DNA from 2 places in the Streptomyces inhibens genome. Region 2 is predicted to be linked to the other one. Evidence: riboswitches for the same ligand, from Rfam matches in the RefSeq annotation. Region 2 holds a riboswitch; the other holds the start of a gene.
What was found. A riboswitch is a leader RNA that binds a small molecule or an ion and turns the genes downstream of it on or off. The one in region 2 is predicted to bind cobalamin.

Region 1 (3,543 bases), 1.7 Mb from region 2:
CCCTTCCCAAACGACATCACCGATGTCATCATGACATCATGAGTGTCGTTGAGGTGGATGCTGAAATGGATGCTGAGGTGGATGGCGACGGGGGACCGACGCCGCCCGAAGACCTGCTGTACGGCGTCATCCGACGCCTGTGGCCGCTGCACCGCACGGTCGTGCGCGCGGTGGAGCGCGAGTTGACGGGCACGGGCATGACCGCCGGTGAACACGCGCTGCTGGACGCCCTGCGCAGCGAAGGCCCCCGGACCGTGCCGCAGTTGGCGCGCTCGATGGGCCTCGACCGACAGCCGGTGCAGCGCTGGGTGAACCACGCCGCGGAGCTGGGCCTGGTCGTGACGGCACCGAATCCCGCACACCGCCGCTCGTCCCTGATCCGGCTCACCGCCGAAGGCACGGAGGTGATACGCGGGATCCAGGAGTTCGAGGCGACGGAGCTGCGGCAGCGGTTGGCCGATCTGCCCGCCGAGGACATCCGCACCGCACTGCACGTACTCGACCGGATCGGCGAGGAATTCCGGCACCTGGCGAACGGCTCGCGCGTTCCACGGGAGGAAACCGACAGTCAGGGCAGTCAAGACAGTCAGGCTGGTTACGACAGCCACGGCAGTACAAGCAGTAAAAGCAGTAACGGCAACTCAGCCGATGACAGCCCACCCACCCCACCGCATCTGGCACGCAAAGGACGGCCCGGAGAATGACCCGACCAATCACCGCCTGGTCCGAGATCGACAACGGGATCGTGCCGGTCGACGACGGCGAGCTGTTCTACGAGACGGCCGGCGCGGGCCCCGCGGTGGTGCTGCTGCACGGCGGCATGCTCGACCAGCACATGTGGGACGAGCAGTTCGCCTGGCTGGTGAACTCCGGCCTGCGCGCGATCCGCTACGACTCCCGCGGCCATGGCCTCTCCTCCACCGTGGCCGGGGACTACGCCAACCATGACGACCTGTGCGCGTTGCTCGACGCGCTCGATGTCCCCAGTGCCGTGCTCGTCGGCCTTTCCCATGGTGCGCGGGTCGCGCTGGACGCCGCCATAGCCCACCCGGACCGGGTGACGGCCCTTGCGCTCGCCTCCCCCGGGGTCAGCGGTCGCGCCTTCACCGATCCCTTCGTCCTGGCACACATCAGGGAGCAGGTGGCGGCCATCGGCGCACCGGACGGCGCGGAGCGGTATGTCGAGCACTTCCTGCGGATGTGGGTGGACGGGCCGCATCGCGAACCGTCCGCCGTGCACCCGGGATTCCGCGAGCGGATGCGCGCATCGGCCGAGGCCAATGTGGAGGTGCACGCCGATGGAGTGGGCGCCGGCATGCCCCTGGAAGTCGGCGCCGCCGACCGCCTGGGCGAGATCCGGGTGCCGACGGTCGTGTTCGACGGCGACCTCGACAGTACGGACATCTCCGCCAATGCCCATGCGATAGCGCTGACCGTGCCCCGCGCCCGAAGAGTCCGAATACCGGGCGCGGGCCATATGGTCAACCTGGAGAACCCCGCTCTCTTTGACCATGAACTGCACGCCTTTCTCTCCTCCTTGGACTACTGACTTCGCGGCACCACCGCCCCCCTCACCTGCGGGAACGCCCCCACACGCCATCTCTCCCCGACGGCCGCTAGAGTGGCCGGGCCGTGGTGTTCGGGAAGACCGGTGACGGACCTTGTGGTCCCAGGCCGGAGCGGCCCTCGCCACTGTGATCGGGGAGTTTCCAGCCCTTTCCGTATGCGCCCGGTGCGTGTACGGCGCCACTGACCGCATCCCGCGGCCGGGAAGGCGGGGACGGACACGTGTACCCGTAAGCCAGGAGACCGGCCACGGCATCTCACGAACTGATCCACGAGGTGCTGGAGCGTGACCGCCGGATGGCCCTGTCCACCGATACCCCGAACACCCCCGCCCCCGCCGCATTCCGCTGGCGCCGGCAGGACACCATCCGTACCGCGGGCCTGATGGCCGTCATAGCCGGCCTGCACATCGTCGCCTTCGGCGTGCTCTTCCTGCTCGTGGTCCCGAACCACTACTCCGTCGGAAGCCAGGTCTTCGGCGTGGGCCTCGGCATCACCGCGTACACCCTCGGTATGCGGCATGCCTTCGACGCCGATCACATCGCAGCCATCGACAACACCACCCGCAAGCTGATGGCCGACGGCAAGCGGCCGGTCTCGGTGGGCTTCTGGTTCGCCCTCGGCCACTCCAGCGTGGTCGTCGCGATGGCCGCCCTGGTGGCGGGCGGCGCCCAGCTCGCCGGCACCCTGCTCAACGACCAGTCCCGTACCCACCAAATCCTGGGCACCATCGGCACCACGGTCTCCGGGACGTTCCTCTACCTCATCGCCGCCCTCAACCTCATCGCGCTGGCCGGGATCTGGCGGGTCTTCCGCGGGATGCGCGACGGCCGCTACGACGAGACCGAGCTGGAGCAGCGCCTCGATTCACGCGGCTTCATGAACCGCTTCCTGGGACGGTTCACCCGCTCGATCTCCCGCCCCGGCCAGATGTTCCCGCTCGGCTTCCTCTTCGGGCTCGGCTTCGACACCGCCACCGAAGTGACCCTGATGGTGATGGCGGGCAGCGGCGCCGCGGCCGGCCTTCCCTGGTACGCCGTGCTGTGTCTGCCGTTGCTGTTCGCCGCCGGAATGAGCCTGTTCGACACCCTCGACGGCACGTTCATGAACTTCGCCTACCAGTGGGCGTTCTCCAACCCGGTGCGCAAGGTCTACTACAACCTCACCATCACCGGTCTGTCGATCGCCGTCGCCTTCTTCATCGGCACCATCGAGCTGGTGACCGTGCTGCACGACAAGCTCGCCCTCAACGACCCGCTGACCGGCTGGATTTCCACCCTCGACCTGGACAATGTCGGCTTCATCATCGTCGGCCTGTTCGTGGTGGTGTGGGCCGCGGCGCTGGCGTACTGGCGGCTGGCCGGCGTCGAAAGGCGCTGGGCGCAGCGGGCCGAGCGAACGGACTCGGCGGACCGGGCGACGTCGGCCTCCTCAACCACCTGAGCCCTCTGGCGTCTGAGGCACCCCGCTCCCCTGGAGCCCCGTACGTACACCGTCGGGCGCCGGGGCCAGGGGGCCACCGGGGCCCGGGATCCCGGCCGGCTTGGCCAGGAACTTCCCGCCACCCGCCCAACGCGGCCGCCGCCTCCGTCACCTGCCCAAGTCGGCCACCACGCCTCTCACGTGGCCGAACCGGCCGCCGCCCCCGTCACCAGATCCGGCCCCCAGCGCTTCAGAGCCGCCGCGAGATCGAGCGGGACCAGCCGGTTCGCCTGGTCCGGGCCCGGCCAGTCCTTCCGCGGGACCCGCCACATCACCTCGAACTCGTTGCCGTCCGGGTCCTTGGCGTACAGGGACTTGGCGACAAGGTGGTCGCTGGCGCCGACCAGGGAGCCGCGCTCGGTGAGCTGCGCCTCTGTCGCGGCGAGTTCGCCGAGCGTGCCGACCTCCCAGGCCAGGTGGTAGAGCCCGACCCGCCCGGTCTCCGGTCCCGGCGCGTCGGGGCCCACCGCGAACAGCCCCAGATCGTGATCGTTG
Region 2 (3,543 bases):
TTGGCCTGGGTGCCCTCGCCGGGGTCGTTGACCAGGAAGGGGTAGACGAGCGGGAGGTCGCCGAGGGCGGCGTCGGGACCACAGGCGGCGGACAGGCCGGCGTTCTTGCCGGGCAGCCACTCCAGGTTGCCGTGCTTGCCCAGGTGGACCATCGCGTCCGCGCCGAAGCCGCCGTCGTCGGCGGAGGCCGCGATCCAGCGGTAGGCCGCCAAGTAGTGGTGCGAGGGCGGCAGATCAGGGTCGTGATAGATCGCGATCGGGTTCTCGCCGAAGCCGCGCGGCGGCTGGATGAGGATGAGGAGATTGCCGCGGCGCAGGGCGGCGAGCACGATGTCGCCCTCGGGGTTGCGGCTGCGGTCGACGAACATCTCGCCGGGCGGCGGCCCCCAGTGCTGCTCCACCGAGTCGCGCAGCTCCTGCGGCAGCGTGCCGTACCAGCGCCGGTAGTCGGCGGCCGGGATCCGGACCGGGTTGCGGGCGAGCTGCTCCTCGGTGAGCCACTCCTGGTCGTGGCCGCCGGCCTCGATGAGGGCGTAGATCAGCTCGTCACCGTCGCCGGACTCCAGGCCCGGGACCGGCTCCGTACCGAAGTCGTAGCCCTCGGACCGCAGACGGCGCAGCAGTTCGACGGCGGAGGCCGGGGTGTCCAGCCCGACCGCATTGCCGATACGGGAGTGCTTGGTGGGGTACGCGGACAGCACCAGCGCCAGCCGCTTCTCGGCGGCCGGGATGTGGCGCAGCCGGGCGTGGCGCACCGCGATCCCGGCGACCCGGGAGGCACGCTCGGGGTCGGCGACATAGACCGGAAGGCCGTCCTCGTCGACCTCCTTGAAGGAGAACGGGACGGTGATCAGCCGGCCGTCGAACTCGGGGACGGCGATCTGCGAGGCGGCGTCCAGCGGGGACAGGCCCTCGTCGTTCTCCTCCCATGCGGCGCGCGACCCGGTCAGGCACAGGGCCTGGAGGATCGGTACGTCGAGGGCGGCCAGCGCGCCCGCGTCCCAGGACTCGTCGTCGCCGCCGGCGGAGGCCTCGGCGGGCTTGGTGCCGCCCGCGGCGAGGACCGTGGTGACGATGGCGTCGGCGGCCCGCAGTGCCTCGATCAGCTCGGGCTCGGGGGCGCGCAGGGAGGCGACGAAGAGCGGGAGGGCACGGCCGCCCGCCTCCTCGATCTGCTCGCACAGGGCCCGTACGAAGGCGGTGTTGCCGCTCATGTGGTGGGCGCGGTAGTAGAGCACGGCGACCAGCGGGCCGCTCTCACGGCGGGCGTCCCACTCCAGGTGACCCCAGGACGGGGCGGGCGCCGGCGACTCGAAGCCATGGCCGGTCAGCAGCACCGTGTCGGAGAGGAAGCGGGCGAGCTGGTCGAGGTTGGCGGGACCGCCGTGCGCCAGGTAGGCGTGCGCCTCGGCCGCGATGCCGACGGGGACCGTGGACTGCTCCATGAGCTGGGCGTCGGGGGCCTGTTCACCGGTGAGCACGACGACCGGCCGGTGCTGGTCCTCTGCGAGCAGCAGATCCAGCCCCTCCTGCCAGGCGCGGATACCACCGAGGAGGCGTACGACGACGAGGTCGACGCCCTCCAGCAGCGCGGGCAGCTCGGCGACGTCGAGGCGGGCGGGGTTGGCGAGCCGGTACGGCACGGGGCCCGTGGCCGCGCGGGCGCTGAGCAGGTCGGTGTCGGAGGTCGACAGCAGCAGAAGCATGCGAGCGCAGGCCTTCCTCGGGGTGTCCGCGCCCCGGGTGGTCGTAAGGACGGCGGGAGTTCCTGGCTCGCCCGGCACAGGCCGGGTTCACAGTGGCGGGACCGCGCCGGATTCTCACCGGGCTTCCTCCCTAGGGCCGTAAGACCCTGCGCCGTCGCTGGCGTCCGGCGGGTCAGCCGACCCACCGACCTGCATAGTAAGGGCTGCGGCCGGGGGAGGTAAGCGGGCCTGTGCGGCTGCCCGCCCGGGGCGCGCCTCCCGGGTCCGTGGCCGGGCCCGTGGCACGGATCCGCCCCGGGGTTCCGGCCGGGTCCGTGGCCGGATCCGCCCCGGATCCGCGGGGCGCGTCGTCGGTATGCTCGCCGCCATGCCGCCCTCCCCCTCGATACGGCCCCAAGGGGCCGAACCGCCCATACGGGACCGCGGTGACGCCTGCCCGGGAGCGCTGCGGCTGCACTCCGCCGCCGACGGGCACCTCGCCCGAGTGCGGCTGCCCGCCGGTAACTTGACGGTACGTCAGGCAACTGCGCTGGCCGACGCCGCCGACCTGCTCGGCGACGGCCATCTCTCCCTGACCTCCCGCGGCAACGCGGAGCTCCGCGGCCTCGCGGACGACTGTGGCGCCCGGCTCGCCGGCCTGCTGCGCGACGCCGGCCTGCTGCCCTCCGAACGCCACGAACGCATCCGCAACATCCTCGCCTCCCCACTGGCCGGGCTGGACCATCACACCCCCGCTGACGTGCGGTTGTGGGCCCGGGAGCTGGACACCCTGCTCTGCACGAGCGAGTCCGCGACCGCGCTGTCCGGCCGGTTTCTCTTCGTCCTGGACGACGGGCGGGGCGATGTGGCGGCGCTCGGCGGCGATGTGACCTTGGTCGCAGAATCGGGCGGGGGCCCGGCTTCCGGTGGCCCGGCCGGGCCCGGGGGCGGCGCCCTGCTGCGGGTCGGTGACGATCCGGCGGCGCTGCGGATCGCCGGCGCCGACCTACCGCGCGCCGCGCTCGCCGCCGCCGCATGCTTCCTGACCACCGCCGGGGCGAGCGGCAGCGGCGCCTGGCGGGTCCGCGAACTCCCCGACGGATACGGCCTGACGGCCCATGCCGTGGCGGACGGGCTGCGGGCGGCGGGCATCGCGGCGGAGTACGTGGCGGACGGTCCGCGGGCGGCCGTCATCAGGTCCGCGTACGCGGACTCCTCCGCCCCCGGCGTCATCGAAGGCCCCGACGACCGACGCGCCTTGTCGGTCCTGGCGCCGCTCGGCCGGCTGACCGTCGCCCAATGGCGCCTGCTGACCGCCATCGCCGCCGACGACGGATCCGGCGAACTACGCCTCACGCCCTGGCGCGGCATCGTCATCCCCGGACTGCCGGCCACCGCGGCCGCCCCCCGGCTGCGCGAGCTGGCCGCCGCCGGCCTGATCACCGACCCGGCCTCCCCCTGGCACCGCATCAGCGCCTGCACCGGCCGCCCCGGCTGCGCCAAGTCCCGCACCGACGTACGCGCCGACGCGGCGGCCGCGCTCACCAAGGGCACACCGGCCCCCGGCGAGCTCTCCGTAAAGGACCTGCCCCTACAGGGCCTCCACAAGGGCCTACCCGTCCACTGGTCCGGCTGCGAACGCCGCTGCGGCCACCCGCACGGCACCTGGGTCGACGTCCTGGCAACGGCCGAGGGCTACCGGACATCGGTCGTACGGGACGAGGCACACCCCACCGCCCCGGCCCCGGTACCGGCACCCCACCCGACATCGTGAACTCCCCAGGCAGCCCCATGAACCACCCCACGCGCCACCCCGCACCCGACACCCCCAACACCTTCGAGGCCACAGTGACCGCGT

Region 1: it holds a riboswitch for cobalamin, as region 2 does, so the genes downstream of both, nicT (Nickel transporter NicT) here and cobN (cobaltochelatase subunit CobN) in region 2, are expected to answer to the same signal.

The regions. Positions count from the first base shown of each region.
Region 1 is NZ_CP084681.1:3,215,138-3,218,680, forward strand. It holds gene KI385_RS14835 (MarR family winged helix-turn-helix transcriptional regulator) at 39-704, shown strand; gene KI385_RS14840 (alpha/beta fold hydrolase) at 701-1,549, shown strand; cobalamin riboswitch at 1,617-1,832, shown strand; gene nicT (Nickel transporter NicT) at 1,864-3,009, shown strand; gene KI385_RS14850 (VOC family protein) at 3,186-3,543, opposite strand, start outside.
Region 2 is NZ_CP084681.1:4,942,673-4,946,215, forward strand. It holds gene cobN (cobaltochelatase subunit CobN) at 1-1,706, opposite strand, end outside; cobalamin riboswitch at 1,743-1,875, opposite strand; gene cobG (precorrin-3B synthase) at 2,074-3,459, shown strand; gene KI385_RS22600 (precorrin-8X methylmutase) at 3,534-3,543, shown strand, end outside.